DNA from 2 places in the Sphingomonas sp. Leaf23 genome. Region 1 is predicted to be linked to the other one. Evidence: riboswitches for the same ligand, from Rfam matches in the RefSeq annotation. Region 1 holds a riboswitch; the other holds the start of a gene.
The links. A riboswitch is a leader RNA that binds a small molecule or an ion and turns the genes downstream of it on or off. The one in region 1 is predicted to bind cobalamin.
Positions count from the first base shown of each region.

Region 2: it holds a riboswitch for cobalamin, as region 1 does, so the genes downstream of both, ASE67_RS05690 (TonB-dependent receptor plug domain-containing protein) here and ASE67_RS03595 (DUF1852 domain-containing protein) in region 1, are expected to answer to the same signal.

Region 1 covers NZ_LMKR01000001.1:744,170-751,555, forward strand. The annotation lists gene ASE67_RS03580 (flavin reductase family protein) at 1-98, opposite strand, end outside; gene ASE67_RS03585 (bile acid:sodium symporter family protein) at 95-1,105, opposite strand; gene ASE67_RS03590 (methionine synthase) at 1,184-2,212, opposite strand; gene ASE67_RS03595 (DUF1852 domain-containing protein) at 2,238-3,221, opposite strand; cobalamin riboswitch at 3,349-3,571, opposite strand; cobalamin riboswitch at 3,699-3,899, shown strand; gene ASE67_RS03600 (acyl-CoA thioesterase) at 4,007-4,771, shown strand; gene ASE67_RS03605 (TonB-dependent receptor plug domain-containing protein) at 4,970-7,386, shown strand, end outside.
Region 2 covers NZ_LMKR01000002.1:384,313-391,698, reverse strand. The annotation lists gene ASE67_RS05695 (aminotransferase class I/II-fold pyridoxal phosphate-dependent enzyme) at 1-30, opposite strand, end outside; gene ASE67_RS05690 (TonB-dependent receptor plug domain-containing protein) at 35-1,963, opposite strand; cobalamin riboswitch at 2,096-2,297, opposite strand; gene cobU (bifunctional adenosylcobinamide kinase/adenosylcobinamide-phosphate guanylyltransferase) at 2,323-2,841, shown strand; gene ASE67_RS05680 (NmrA family NAD(P)-binding protein) at 2,923-3,807, opposite strand; gene ASE67_RS05675 (hypothetical protein) at 3,900-5,363, opposite strand; gene ASE67_RS05670 (inorganic phosphate transporter) at 5,386-6,993, opposite strand; gene ASE67_RS05665 (hypothetical protein) at 7,264-7,386, shown strand, end outside.

The sequences.
Region 1 (7,386 bases):
CCCCGATCGATCGCACACAGCGCGGTGACGCCGGTCGGGAACCGACCGAACACGCGGCGCAGGTCGGCTTCGTCGCCCATGGGCGTCAACACGTTCATCGCTTGCGCTCCACAACCGCCAGATCAACCGCAACACCGTCCGCGACCCGCCGGGCATAGCGCCGGGCAAGTGCGGCGCAGACCATCAGCTGCATCTGGTGGAAGAGCATCAGCGGCAAGACGATCAGCCCGACCGCGCCGGCGGGAAAGAGGATGTTCGCCATCGGCAGGCCGCTCGCCATGCTCTTCTTCGATCCGCAGAACACGATCGCGATCTCGTCCTCGGTGGTGAAGCGCAGCAGGCGGCTTGCCACCGTGGTGGCGACCAGCACGACCGCCAGCAGCACGAGGTCGAGCACAATGACCAGCCCGAGGCTTTGCGGCGTCACCCTGCTCCAGATACCGGCCACGACACCCGCGCTGAATGCGGAATAGACGACCAGCAGGATCGAACCGCGATCGACGAGCATCGTCAGCGTCTTCTGCCGGTTAAGCCAGTCGCCGATGAAAGGCCGCGCGCACTGCCCGACCACGAACGGCAGCAGGATCTGCAGCGCGATGTCGCGTACCGAATCGAGCGACATGCCGCCCGTACCGGCGCTGAGAAACAGCGTCGCCAGCAACGGCGTGATGACCACCCCCGCCAGATTCGACAGCGACGCACAGCACAGCGCGGCAGGCACATTGCCCCGCGCGATCGAGGTGAAGGCGATCGACGACTGCACAGTCGAGGGCAGCAGCGACAGGAACAGCAGCCCGGTCACCAGTCCGTCGTCCAGATGCCCGCGCAGGAGCGTCGTGATCCCGAGGCCCAGCAGCGGAAACACCGCGAATGTCGTGGCGAACACCAGCGATTGCAGCCGCCAGTGCAGGATGCCGGTCCAGATCGCCTGCCGCGAAATCCGTGCACCATAGATGAAGAAGAGCAGCGCGATCGCGGCGTACACCACGATGTCGAGCACGTTCTTGCCAGCGCCACGCGCAGGCACGATCGCCGCGACCACCACCATGGCGACGATCGCGAGGATATAGGTGTCGATCCGCAGCCGACGAAGGATAGCCTTCATAATCGATCTTCCGCTTTGTCCATACGCCCCCCTACGCCGTGCCTGCCCGGTCGTGAATGGGCTGGCACGGCACGGGGATCAGGCCGTCAGTTCGCCCCGAACGATTGCCGCGCCGGCCCCCAGCGCCGCCAGCTTGCCGCGTGCGACGTCGCGCGACAGCGGTGCCATCCCGCAATTGGTTGCGGGCAAGAGCTTGTCGGCATCGACGAAGCGCAGCGCGTTGCGCAGCGTGTCGGCGACCTGTTCCGGCGTTTCGATCGTGTCCGTCGCGACGTCGATCGCACCGACCATCACCTTCTTGCCCCGGATCAGTTCGATCAGGTCCATCGGCACGCGCGAATTGCGGAATTCGAGCGAGATGATATCGATCGTCGACGTTTGCAGCTTGGGGAAGGTCTGCTCGTACTGGCGCCACTCGGAACCGAGCGTCTTCTTCCAGTCGGTGTTGGCCTTGATGCCGTAACCGTAGCAGATATGGACGGCGGTCTCGGCCTTCAGCCCTTCGGCGGCGCGCTCCAGCGTGGCGATGCCCCAGTCGTTCGCCTCGTCGAAGAATACGTTGAAGGCGGGTTCGTCGAACTGGACGATATCGACGCCGGCCGCCTCCAGTTCGCGCGCTTCTTCGTTCAGGATGCAGGCGAACTCCCAGGCCAGCTTTTCGCGGCTGCGGTAATGCGCGTCGTACAGCGTGTCGATCATCGTCATCGGGCCCGGCAGCGTCCACTTGATCGGCTGGTCGGTCTGCGCGCGCAGGAACCGGGCATCGTCGACGAATACCGATCGGGGACGCGAGACGGCACCGACGACGGTCGGCACGCTGGCGTCATAGCGGTTGCGGATACGCACCGTCTCGCGCTTCTCGAAATCGACGCCGTCCAGATGCTCGACGAAGGTCGTGACGAAATGCTGGCGGGTCTGTTCGCCGTCGCCCACGATGTCGATCCCGGCCTGCCGCTGGTCGTCGACCGCCAGGCGCAGCGCGTCGCGCTTGCCCGCGACCAGCTCCTCACCCTCCAGCCGCCACGGCGACCACAGGGTCTCAGGCTGGGCGAGCCAGGAGGGCTTGGGCAGGCTGCCCGCGGTCGTCGTCGGCAACAATATCGTCATGGGAATACCTTCGTATGCGTGGGGGTCAGAGGCCGCAGGTCGCGGACCAGCGCTGCAGCGCGTCGCCGTGCGGCTTGATGAAATGTTCTTCGGCGAACCTGCCCTGCTCCGTGGCGAGGCGGCTGCGTTCCTCGCGGTCATAGACGATGCGGGTCAGCGAATAGTCCTGGTACGTCAGGCTCGGCCGATACTGCTCCGCCGCGACCGAATTGGCGTTGTAGATTTCCGGACGATAGATTTTCTGGAATGTCTCCATCGTCGCGATCGTGCTGGCGAGTTCGAGGTTCGTGTAATCGCTGACCAGATCGCTGATGTGATAGAAGGCGAACGGCGCGACGCTGTGCGGCGGCATGAAATAGCGGACCCTCATGCCCATCTTCGCGAAATAGCGGTCGGTCGGCGAAAAATTGTCGTTGCGATATTCGACGCCGAGGATCGGATGGACGTTGGCGGTGCGGCGATAGACTTCCCTGCTCGATACGCTGAGGCAGATGACCGGGGGTTTGCGGAAATTGTCGCGGTAGGCGCTAGACGCCAGGAAATGCTTGAACAGATTGCCGTGGAGGTCGCCGAAGCCCTCGGGCGCATCGCCCCCCCCGGCCTTGCGATGGTCGGGCAGGACCACGCTGAAGTCATAATCGCGGATGTAGGACGAGAAATTGTTGCCGATCATTCCGTCGCTACACTCGCCGCTGGTCCGGTCGGTGACGGTGGTGTGCAGGATCTCGATCAGCGGGAACGCCTCCGCCTCCGCGCCGTCCCCCAGCGTGAGCGCGGCCGAGACGATGGTCAGCTCCAGCGCGTAGCGATCGCCCGTGGGATTGTCCCAATGCATCAGCGCGTTGAAGCGGTGGTCGATCATCACCAGCGTGTTGCGCAGATTTTCCCGGCGGCTGTCCCCGCGTGCGAGATTGGCGAAGTTGGTGGTGATCCGCGTGTTGTCGCCCGGACGATATTCCTCGTCGAACGGGATACTGCTGATCGAGAATGTGAACCCGCTATTCGTCATGACTCACCCAGGCTTTGCGGGCGGGAAGTCAGGCGAAAGCGCGCAAGGCACGGACGGGCCCGAACGGCATCAAGCCATGGACCGCACGCATCAAGCGCGATCCACCGGAGGAACCCCCGTCCGAGGAACGTTATGGCGTCGAAAGGCAGGTCTCCTGGCTCACGGGTCAACGCGGTGGCTCCGGCCTTCCCAGGCTCCTTGCGGGAACCCAGTGACACGAAATGGAGCCGCCGCTCGCCGCTTACAGTTGCGGGGGCAGCGCCGGATTCTGCCCTGAAGGACACCACCGGCTTCCCGTCTTAGCCCCATCGCCTTGCATGGGATGGGGAACCTCGACCTGGCCCTTCAACATCATCCCCTTGCCCATGTCAACATACATATAAAGATATCTTTATATCCTGTATCGCGGCGTGATTGCATGCCGTGCAGCGGTCGGCGGAGAGCGAAGCTGGCCTTGACGGGACGGGCCACTTTCTGCGACCGCCGTCCGGTCGAGGTTCCTTCGCCCCATGGCCGAAGGCTAAGACGGGAAATCGGTGCGATGCCGATGCTGCCCCCGCAACTGTAAGCGGCGAGTGGATTTCCCCTGGTGTGCCACTGGTGCTTCGACACCGGGAAGGCCGGGATTTCCATGACGACCCGCGAGCCAGGAGACCTGCCTTCGACGCCATAACGACCACCGGCGGGGTGCCCGGTCTGGCCGCTGCGTCGCTGTGGGGAGGAGGTGCCTTCCTCCCACTGGCCTCTGGCGTCTGGATATCCTCCGCGAATGATTGAGGATCCGAATGTCACACGACGCGCGCCACACCCCCATCCAGCTGGTCGACATGGTATTCCCCGGTGACGCCAATCACCACGGAACGCTGTTCGGTGGCGTGGCGCTGGCGCATATGGACAAGGTGGCGTTCCTTGCCGCCTCGCGTCATGGCCGCGCATCCTTTGTCACCGCCGCTTCGGAAAAGATCGACTTTGCGGCACCGGCGCGGATCGGCGATATGGTCGAGGTGACGGGCCGCGTCGTGCGGGTCGGGCGAAAATCGCTCGATGTCGAGGTCGAACTGATCGCCGAAGCGCCGGTTTTGGGCGAACGCCAGCTGTGCACGCGGGGCCGCTTCACGCTGGTCGCGGTCGGCACCGAACAGCCGCTGCCGCCGATGGCGGAGGCGATCACCAACGATGCTGCCGCGCCGCTGCGGATGGTCGACATGATCTTGCCGAACCAGACCAACCATTATGGCACGCTCTATGGCGGCGATGCGCTGCGCATGATGGGCAAGGCGGCCTTCATCGCGTCGACCCGCCATGCGCGGGCGGTGATGGTGATGGCAGCCTCCGATCGGATCGACTTCGTATCGCCCATCCGCGAGGGTGAGATGGTCGAACTCACCGCCGAGGTGCGGATGACCGGGCGCAGCTCGGTGCGGATCGGCGTGGACCTCAGCGCCGAGTACCTGATTACCGGCGAGCGGCGACACGCGGCCACGGCGCTGTTCACGATGGTTTCGGTCGATGAAGCCGGCCGGGCCAAGCCGTTTGCCGACGTTCAATAGCGCTGGTCGGAAGGGCGTGTGCGATATGCCCGCCGCCGCCAAGAAGCGATGACTGCCCTGCCCGTCCGAACGACCATTGCAGCCCCGAGCAATTCCTATTCACTTAATAGATTTTCTTTGGCTACCTTTCCGCTCCCCTGGAATAGGGAGGCGCCTTGCACTGTTCCGCAGTGCGGAATCGAACAGGGAATTCAGGGAATGACTCAGGGCCGTACCATCGCCCTTCTCGGCGCGTCGCTGCTCACGCTGGCCGCGACCTCCGCCTTCGCACGCCAGGCACCGCAGGGTGAGACGAGCGAACCGGCTGCCGACGCCGCCGACACGGGCGACGAAATCGTGGTGACCGGCACCCGCACCGCCGGCCGGACCCGGCTCGACAGCGCCTCGCCGGTCGACGTGCTGAGCGGTGCCAGCCTGCAACGCCAGGGCACGACCGAACTTGCCGCCGCACTCGCGACGGTCGCCCCGTCGATCAACTTCCCCCGCCCCTCGGCCAATGACGCGACCGACGCGATCCGCCCGGCGACGCTGCGCGGCCTGGCGCCCGACCAGACGCTGGTGCTCATCAACGGCATTCGTGGGCACAGCTCGGCCAATCTCAACACCAACGGCACGGTCGGGCGCGGGTCGGCGGCAGTCGATCTCAACACCGTGCCGACCTCCGCGCTCGACCGGATCGAGGTGCTGCGCGACGGTGCCTCGGCGCAATATGGGTCCGATGCGATCGCGGGCGTCGTCAACCTGCGCCTGCGCGAAGCCCGCTCGGGCGGCGGCGCGGGGGTCACCTACGGCTTCTACGATACGCAGGTCGACACCGCCGCGAACCAGCGCAGCGTGACCGGCGAACCGGTCGTCACCGCGACCGCGTGGCAGGGGTTCGGCTTCGGCAGCGACGGCTTCGTCACCGTGTCGGGCGAATATACCAAGCGGGAACCGACCAACCGCGCCGATATCGACCGCCGCGTCACGCCCAACCGCGTGACCGGCCGCTATGGCGATCCGGCGGTCGAGCAATATACCGGCTTCGTCAACGCCGGCACCTCGCTGACCGATAGTATCAGCCTGTACGCCTTCGGCGGCTATCAGGACCGCGACACGCGCAGTGCCGCCTTCCCCCGCAATGCCAGCGCGCAGACGACGCTGGCGGGCTATCCCAACGGGTTCCTGCCGCTCATCAACACCAAGACGAAGGATATCAATTCGGCGGTCGGGCTGCGCGGTGACTTTGGCGGGTACAAGGTCGACCTGTCGTTCAGCTATGGCCGTAACACCGTCGATTTCCGCACGCTCAATTCGGCCAACTATGCCTATGGCGCCGCGACCCCGCGCAATTTCTACGACGGGCAGGTCGCCTATGACCAATATGTCGCCGGGCTGGACGTCACGCGCAAGTTCGACGTGTTCCAGTCGCTGAACGTCGCCTTCGGGATCGAGGGGCGCCGCGAGGGCTATACGATTTCGCCGGGCGAGCGCGCATCCTATGACTATCCCGTAACCGGTGCGACCGGCGCGGCCCCCGGCGCGCAGGGCTTTGGCGGCTTCAGCCCGCTCAACGCCACGCAGCGCAGCCGGCGCAGCGGCAGCATCTATGCCGATGTCGAGGCGCAACTGACCGACCGCCTGCTGATCGGCCTCGCCGCGCGGGGTGAGAAATATTCGGACTTCGGATCGACCGCGACGGGCAAGGTTTCCGCCCGGTACGACGTCACCGACTGGTTCGCGCTGCGCGGCACCGCGTCGACCGGGTTCCGCGCGCCGTCGCTGCAACAGCAATATTTCACGCAGGTCGCATCGGTCGTGACCAACGGCGTGCCCGTGCTGACCGGCACTGTCCCGTCGGTCAGCACGGTCGGATCGGCGCTCGGCGGCCTGCCGCTCGAACCCGAAAAGTCGACGAACCTGTCGGTCGGCACCGTGATCCGGTCGGGCGGGTTCGACCTGACGGTCGATGCCTATCGCATCCACATCCGCAACCAGATCGGCCTGTCCGAAAATATCAGCGCGGCGACGGCCGGATCAGCGGCGGTCGCGACCCAGATTCGCAACCTGCTCGCCGCGACCAACACCGGGGCGAGTGCCGCGCGCTTCTTCATCAACGGGCTGGCCAGCACGGCGCAGGGAATCGATGCCGTCGCCCATTACCGGACCCGCACCGCATCCGCCGGCACCTTCGACTTCACCGTCGCCGGCAACATCAACAAGGTCGACGTGACCCGCGTGCCGACCTCCACCGCCACGCTCGATCCCGCGCCGACGCTGTTCGCGCGCAGCCGTATCCTGACGCTGGAGCAGGGAACGCCGGGCGAGAAGGTGACCGGCACGATCGACTGGTCGCTCGACCGGCTCGGCGCGCTCGCCCGCGTCACCTATTACGGGAACGTCAACCAGCCCGGCACGACGCCCGCCGCCGACGTACTGACCGGGAATCGTGCGATTACCGACCTCGAACTGCGCTACAGCGGGCTGAAGGGCGCACAGCTGGGATTCGGCGTCAGCAACCTGTTCGACGTCTATCCCCGCGCAACCCCGACCGCCAACAACTCGACCGGGGTCCTCGGCTTCCCGTACTATTCGCCATTCGGGTTCAACGGCCGCTATCTCTATGTCCGCGCTGG
Region 2 (7,386 bases), on a different contig from region 1:
ATGCGCGCAAAATTCGGCGAGGGACTGCATCGGATCAATAGCGGACGCGGACACCGCCATAGGCGGCGCGGCCCGGCGTGCCGTACTGGAAGATGGTCTGATAGCGTTCGTCGAACAGATTCTCGACCCGGCCATACACCTCGACCCGCTCGGTGATCGGGAACGCCGCACGCAGGTCGGTCAGGACATAGCCGTCCAGCCGGCGCGCATTCGACGCATTGTCGAAACTGTCGCCGATCATCGTGACCGTCGCCCCGGTCGACAGCCCGAACGCCCAGCGATAATCGGCGTTGACGGTCATGCTGTCCGCCGGCCGCCGCGCCAGCTTGCGCCCGAAATTGGCGGTGCCGACCGACCGGTTCTCGGCATCCAGCCACGTATAGGCCGCCGCGACCGTGAACGCCTCGACGGGTTTGAGCTTCAGCGCGAATTCCAGCCCCTTCGCCTCGGCGCGCTGGATATTGTCGTAGGTGCCGAACGGCCGGTTGGCACAAATGCCGGTGCCATTGGCAGGGCAGGAGATGAACGCGATCAGGTCCTTCGACGTACGGTCGAACCACGTCGCGCTGGCTTCTACCGCACCGTCCAGCCCGCGCTGGGTAATGCCGGCGTCCCAACCCTTCGAACGCTCCGGGGTCAGCTGCGCGTTGCCGTATTCGCTCTGCAACTGGTACAACGTCGGCGCCTTGAACCCTTCGGAATAGCTGGCGCGCAGCAGCGTATTGCCGCCGTTCGGCGACCACACCCCGCTCCCCGAAAACACCGTCGCGCCGCCGAACACATTGTGATCGTCATGGCGCACGCCGCCCGTCAGCGTCAGGTTCTGAACCGGCGTCACCGCCAGCTGGCCATAGACCCCCAGCAGCCGCGCACGACCGGTAGTCGCCGGCCCGCCGAAGCTCGCCGTGGTGAAGCGCGATACCTCGCGCTCGACGCCGAAGGTCGCGAACACGGCATCGGTGACGTCGAACGACCCTTGGTAATCGATCCGGTCGTTGCGCCCCTTGCCGCGGAACGTCTCGGTCGGGGTGCCGTCGGGATCGTTGTTGGTGCGGTTGCTCTGGGTATGGGCATAGCCGATGCGGTTGCGGAACCGCCCGTCGAACAGCGCGGCGTTCAGCCCGGTATAGCCGGTCCACTGCTCCGCCTTGCCCACTTCGCGCGTGTCGCCGAAGCTGAACGTCGGTGCCGGGAAGCCGTCGATCTCCGTCCGCCCGTTCGAATAGAAACCGCGCACATCGACCGACACGCTATCGGCCAGCGCGACCGACACGCTGCCGTTCGCACCATAGTTACGATATCCGTCCTTCTCGGCACCCGGCGCATAAGCGGAGATGCCGTCGGTGGTGAAGAACCCGCCGCCGAGGCTGGCCGATACCGGCCCGGCCTTGCCCGACACGTTGGCGACGGCCTGACCCGTGCCGAACGATCCGCCCTCGGCCCGTGCGTTGATCGCCAGCGCCTCGGTCGGCTGGCGGGTAATCATGTTGACGACGCCGCCGATCGCCTGGCTGCCCCACAGCACCGACTGTGCGCCGCGCAGCACTTCGATGCGCGCGATATTGCCGATCAGCAGGTTGCCGAAATTGAACCCGCCGCCCGGCGACGACGGATCGTTGAGCTTTACGCCATCGATCAGCGCCACGGTCTGGTCGCTGTCGCCGCCACGGATGTTGACGCTGGTCGTCGTGCCGGGGCCGCCATTGCGGGTCACCGTTACGCCCGGCGTCTGGCGCAGCAGGTCGGACACGACCACCGCCTGACGCTGTTCGATGGTCACGATGTCGAGCACGGTGACGGCCTGGCCGACGGTATCGACCGGCCGCGCCTCGCGGTTGGCGGTCACGACGATCTCGTCGTCGCCGGTCGCCACGCGCTCAAGGCCACTGGTCGACTGCGCGCTCTGGGCAAAGGCCGGGTTCGCCGCCAACAGGCACGGCAGCAACAGGAAACGGGTCTTCATTCGGGCATCCCCCCTTGGTCAACAACGGGGACGCGACGGAATTACGGCGGACAGCCTGTCCCCCGCGCGCACGACCCCAACAACGTCGTCACGCGAGGAAACCCTCGATCACCCGGCACACCCCGTCCGCGCGAAGGACAACCGCGACGGGCAGGTCTCCTGGCTCGCGGGTCATCGCCTTGCCCGGCCTTCCCGGACCTGGGGTCCAGTGGCGCACGGAGGAGCAGGGCTCGCCGGTCACAGTTGCGGGGGCAGCCCCGGATGGCGCGCAAGACACGCGCTTCCGGGTTCCCTTTTCATCCCATTTCTGGGAACCTGTCGCATCCGCGCCCTTAGAGCGCTTGGGGGCACAGGACAAGATGGCGACGACAACCCTGTTCGTGGGCGGCGCGCGCTCGGGCAAGAGCCGGCTGGCGCAAGCCGCGTGCGAGGCCCTGCCCGGCCCCTGGACCTACCTCGCCACGGCCGAAGCATGGGACGACGAGATGGCCGACCGCATCGCCCGCCACCGCGCCGATCGCGGCCCCGGCTGGCACACGGTCGAATGCCCGGTCGACCTGGCCCCGGCGATCCGCGCGGGCAAAGGCCCGGTGCTGGTCGACTGCCTGACGCTGTGGCTGACCAATGTGATGCTTGGCGGCCACGACGTTGCCCGGCACAGTACCGATCTGATCGCGGCGATCGGGGCCGCGCAACATCCGTTGATGCTGGTCAGCAACGAAGTGGGCCTCGGCATCGTCCCCGAACACCCGCTCGGCCGCACCTTTCGCGACGAAGCGGGGCGGCTCAATCAGGCGGTGGCGGCGGCGGTCGATCGCTGCTGGTTCGTGGTGGCGGGGATGGTGCTGCCGTTGCAGCGGTTCGCGCCCGAACGCTGACCGTACCCCCGCGCAGGCGGGGGTCCAGAGCCAAAAGCGCTGCGCCCGGTTACCCTGAATCCCCGCCTGCGCGGGGATACGTCATTGCTGGGCCAGCACCGCCCTCAACGGTGTCCACGCCACATCATAGCGCGCATTGTCCACCGGTCCGCTGGGCGCGCGGCCATCGAACATGTTGTGGAGATACTGCATCCCCTGCCACGCCGGAAACACCTGATCGCGCGCGGGGAACAGCCGCCGCGTGACGCCGATCATCCGGGCAAGCGTGCCGAGCGACCCGACGCGCAGCAACCCGTACCGCTTGCCCGTCACCTCGCCCATCAACGCCGCCAGATCGCGCGCGCTGACCTGTGCCCCCGCGATCTGCAGGTTGCGCGGCACGGCGGGATCGAGCGCGGCGGCGGCGGTATAGGCCGCCACGTCGTCCTTGGTCGTCAGCGCGAACTTCGTATCGGCATCGCCCCAGTACAGCACGCGCCGCACCCGCCGCTGGATCAGCGGCATCTCGCCGTTCAGCATGTCGGCGAACGCCCCGTTGAAGATCGAGGTCGCCAGGATCGGCGCGGTGTCGATCCGGGTGCGAAACGCACGGCGCAGGTCGAAATTGCGGTTGGTGCCGGTCGGCAGCGCGCGATAATCGATCGAGAAGTCGGACGGGATGAACCGCGCCGCGCCACCGCCCAGCGCCGCATCGAGCAGCCGGGTCTGGGTCCCGAGGATCGTGTCGCCAAGGCCGTTCAGCGCCGACACGACGCACACCACCCCGCGACACGCCTGCGCCAGCGCCTGTGCATCCTCGAAATCGACCGGATGCGGATCGGCCCCGATCGCCTCCAGCGCCGCGATCCGCTCGGGCGCGGTGCCGGCGCGGATCAGCGCGCGCACCTTCGCCCCGCGCGCCACCGCCGCCTTCGCGATCCGGTTGCCGAGGTCGCCGGTGGCCCCTGCGACGATAATCGTGTCCATGGTCGTTCCCTGCTGCCCTTCCCCGGCGGACTGCCGTCCCCGTCGTGCGGCCCCGGTGGCGGCAACGCAAGGGGGGAGGGATCATCAGCCTCTCAGATCGCCGCCCCGCCGGGTACGGGCCGTGCCCCGGCCTTCGCCCGCCGCACCAGCCTCGCCAGCGCGATCGTCAGCATGGCCGCGACTACCGCCCAGATCGCCAGCCCCTGCCACGGGGTGAAGCCCAGCCATTCATCGGCGACGGTGCGCAGATAGCCCGGATCGAACCGGTCGCGGAACACCGCGACCGCCAGCGCACGCGGCTCGCTGCCCGGCGCGGTGATCTCGGCGCTGGCGATCGCCATGTTGAGCACGACCGACCCCGCCAGCAGCGCTGCCACCGCCGCCCGTGACCAGCGCGTCGCCCGTGCCCAGAAGGCACCGATGCCGATGCACAGGTACCCGACCGCCGGCAACGCATGGCGCGGGCCGGTCGCATTGCCGCCGTCCCAGTAATAATAGCTGGCGTTGATGAGGAACGGCACCACCGCCCCGGCAACCGCCAGCCAGCCGATCGCGCGCGTCGCCGGATCACGCAGCAGCGCGGCGATGCCGAACGGCGCGACGATCAGGATCGGCGCGACCCACAGCATCCCCCGCCGCTCGCCAAAGGTCAGTTCGTACAGCACATAGGGCTTCGGGTAGGTCAGCCCGAACAGCCCCTCCTGCATGCCTGCAAAGTCGGTGACCCCGGAATAGCCCAGCCGAAACACCGTCCCGAACGCGATCAGGTTATAGCCGACCAGCACGACCAGCGCACTCGCTCCGGTCGCCAGCGCGACCCCGACCGTCCGCACCGCTGCCGCGCGCGGCAGGGTACGCAACCGCCACAGCGCGAACCCGGCGACCGGCAGCCCGGCGATCAGCGCCGAATGCTCGATCAGCACCGCCCAGCCGAGCGCGAGGCCGGCGACGACCGCATGCCCCCACGACCGCCCCGGCCCGGTGCCGCGCCACACTGCCCACGTCGCGATCACCAGCAACGCGGCGACCGGCGCATGGCCAAAGATCGTCGTCGACCACCCCCAGACGGTCGTGCCGAGGCCATAGGACAAGGCGGCAACCGCCCCCGCCTCGCCGTCACCGGTCACCCCGCGCACCAGATCGTAGAGCAGCATCGCCGCCAGCGCGGTCAGCAGCGCGCAGACGGTGACCGCGACCAGCCGGATGCGAATCTTCAGGAAGCGATTGAACTCGCGATTCTCGAATCCCGGCACGAAATCATGCGCGGTCTGCCCCGACACGGCGTCCGCCAGCGCCACAGCGGGGATGCCCAGCACGGTGATGCCCGGTGCCTTGTCCGAATAATAATGGTCGCCGAAATGCGCCTTGTCGATCGTCAGCGCGGCATATTCGTCGATGGTGGCGTCACCGTCCTCGACCAGCGACAGCGTGGCGAACATCCGGACGGCATTGTTGGGATTGAACTCCCACGACCCGAACCACGCGCACGAAAACCACACGAGGATCAGGATCACCCACGCCACCGGATCGCGGCGCAGCGGCGGGGTGGTCGGCATCGCTCGCACCCCGCCGCCGAAATCAGAAGATGCGATTGAGCAGCAGGTACAACGACCCCGACAGCAGCACCGACACCGGCAACGTCAGCACCCATGCCATCAGCAGGTTGCGCACCGTCGACACCTGCAGCCCCGACCGGTTCGCCGCCATCGTGCCGGCAACGCCCGACGACAGGACATGGGTGGTCGATACCGGCAGGCCGAGGCTGTCCGCGCCGAAGATCGTGCCCATCGCCACCAGCTCGGCCGATGCGCCCTGCGCATAGGTCAGGTGGGTCTTGCCGATCTTTTCACCGACGGTGACGACGATCCGCTTCCATCCGACCATCGTGCCAAGGCCCAGTGCAAACGCGACCGCGACCTTTACCCACAGCGGGATGAAGCGCGTGCCGGCGTCGAGCGACCCGCGATATTCGGTCAGCACCTTCTTGTCGGCTTCGGTCAGCGACAGCGACGATTCCTTCGACAGCCGCTTCACCGCTTCCGATGTCAGGTACATGTCGTTGCGCATGTTCCCGCTGACGGCGGCCGGCACCTTGGCCAGCGTGCCATATTCGCGGACCTGCTGCTCGATCGCGCCGACCATGGTGGTCACGGCAGGCACGGTATCCGGGGCCAGCTTGCGTTCGGTGATATAGCGCTGCGCCTGCGCACGGGCGGTCGCGTCGTCGGGGGTCGCGCCCTCGCCCTGCGGCATCAGCACGCGCACGGCGGCGGCGCTGTTGGTCGCGAACTGCGCCTCATATTGCGCCGGCACCGCACGGTTCAGCGCATAGGCGGTGGGCACCGTGCCGATCAGGATCAGCATGATGAGGCCCATGCCCTTCTGCCCGTCGTTCGACCCGTGGGCGAAGCTGACGCCGGTGCAGGTAAAGATCAGCAGGCAGCGGATCCATAGCGGCGGCGGCGTGTCGCCGACCGGCGCCTCGTACAGCGCCTTGTTGCGCACCAGCGCCTTCATCGCGAGGAACAGCAGCGCCGCGACCCCGAACCCGATCATCGGCGAGATCAGCAGCGCCTTGCCGATTTCGGTCGCCTTGTCCCAGTCGACGCCGGCCGAGCCGTTGCGCCCCTGCAGGATCGCATTGGCGACGCCGACGCCGATGATCGACCCGATCAGCGTGTGCGACGACGACGACGGGATGCCCAGCGCCCAGGTGGCAAGGTTCCACACGATCGCCGCGATCAGCAGCGCAAAGACCATCGCGAAGCCCGACGACGACCCGACCTGCAAGATCAGTTCGATCGGCAGCAGCGAAATGATGCCGAACGCGACCGCGCCGGTCGACATCAGCACGCCAAGGAAGTTGAAGATGCCGGACCAGACCACCGCGACATGCGCCGGCATCGAGTTGGTGTAGATGACGGTTGCGACCGCGTTGGCGGTGTCGTGGAACCCGTTCACGAATTCGAAGCCCAGCGCTATAATCAGCGCGAGCACCAGCAACGCGAACGGCATCAGCGTCAGCGGATCGACGCTGGCCGCCGATGCGTCGTGATACACGTTGTAGACGACGTAGCCGAGTGCGGCGACGATCGCCGTGGCGAATCCAAACGTACCGGCGCGACCGAAGCCGTCGTCCAGTTTCGGGCCGGGGCGTCCATCCCGCTCCAGCGCTGCGCTCGTCATCGAAATTCCCCTGCCGAATGAACCTGTCGCCCTATCGGCGAAGTGTGACAGCTTGGGGAGCGTCGCACACCGGCCGCGTCGGCATCGCGGTTCGGCGAAGCGGCCCATAGCGAACCGAATGTGCTTTGGCGATATGATGCATGAAATCCCCGTTTTCGGCCACCGGCGTTGCACTGCCGCCACATGCGACCATTGGATCAGCCCGCGCTTTCCCGCTTGACGCGGTACGTTCGACCGATGCTGTGCGGGGCGGCACAAGGAGTCGTCGCCATGGACCATCGCAACGAACCGGCGCGGGCACGCCACCGGGCGCGGATCGCGCTCGACGAACGCACCTGCCGGATGATCTGCCCGATCGCCTCGGCGATGGTCGGCGTCTGCCTGACCGGCATC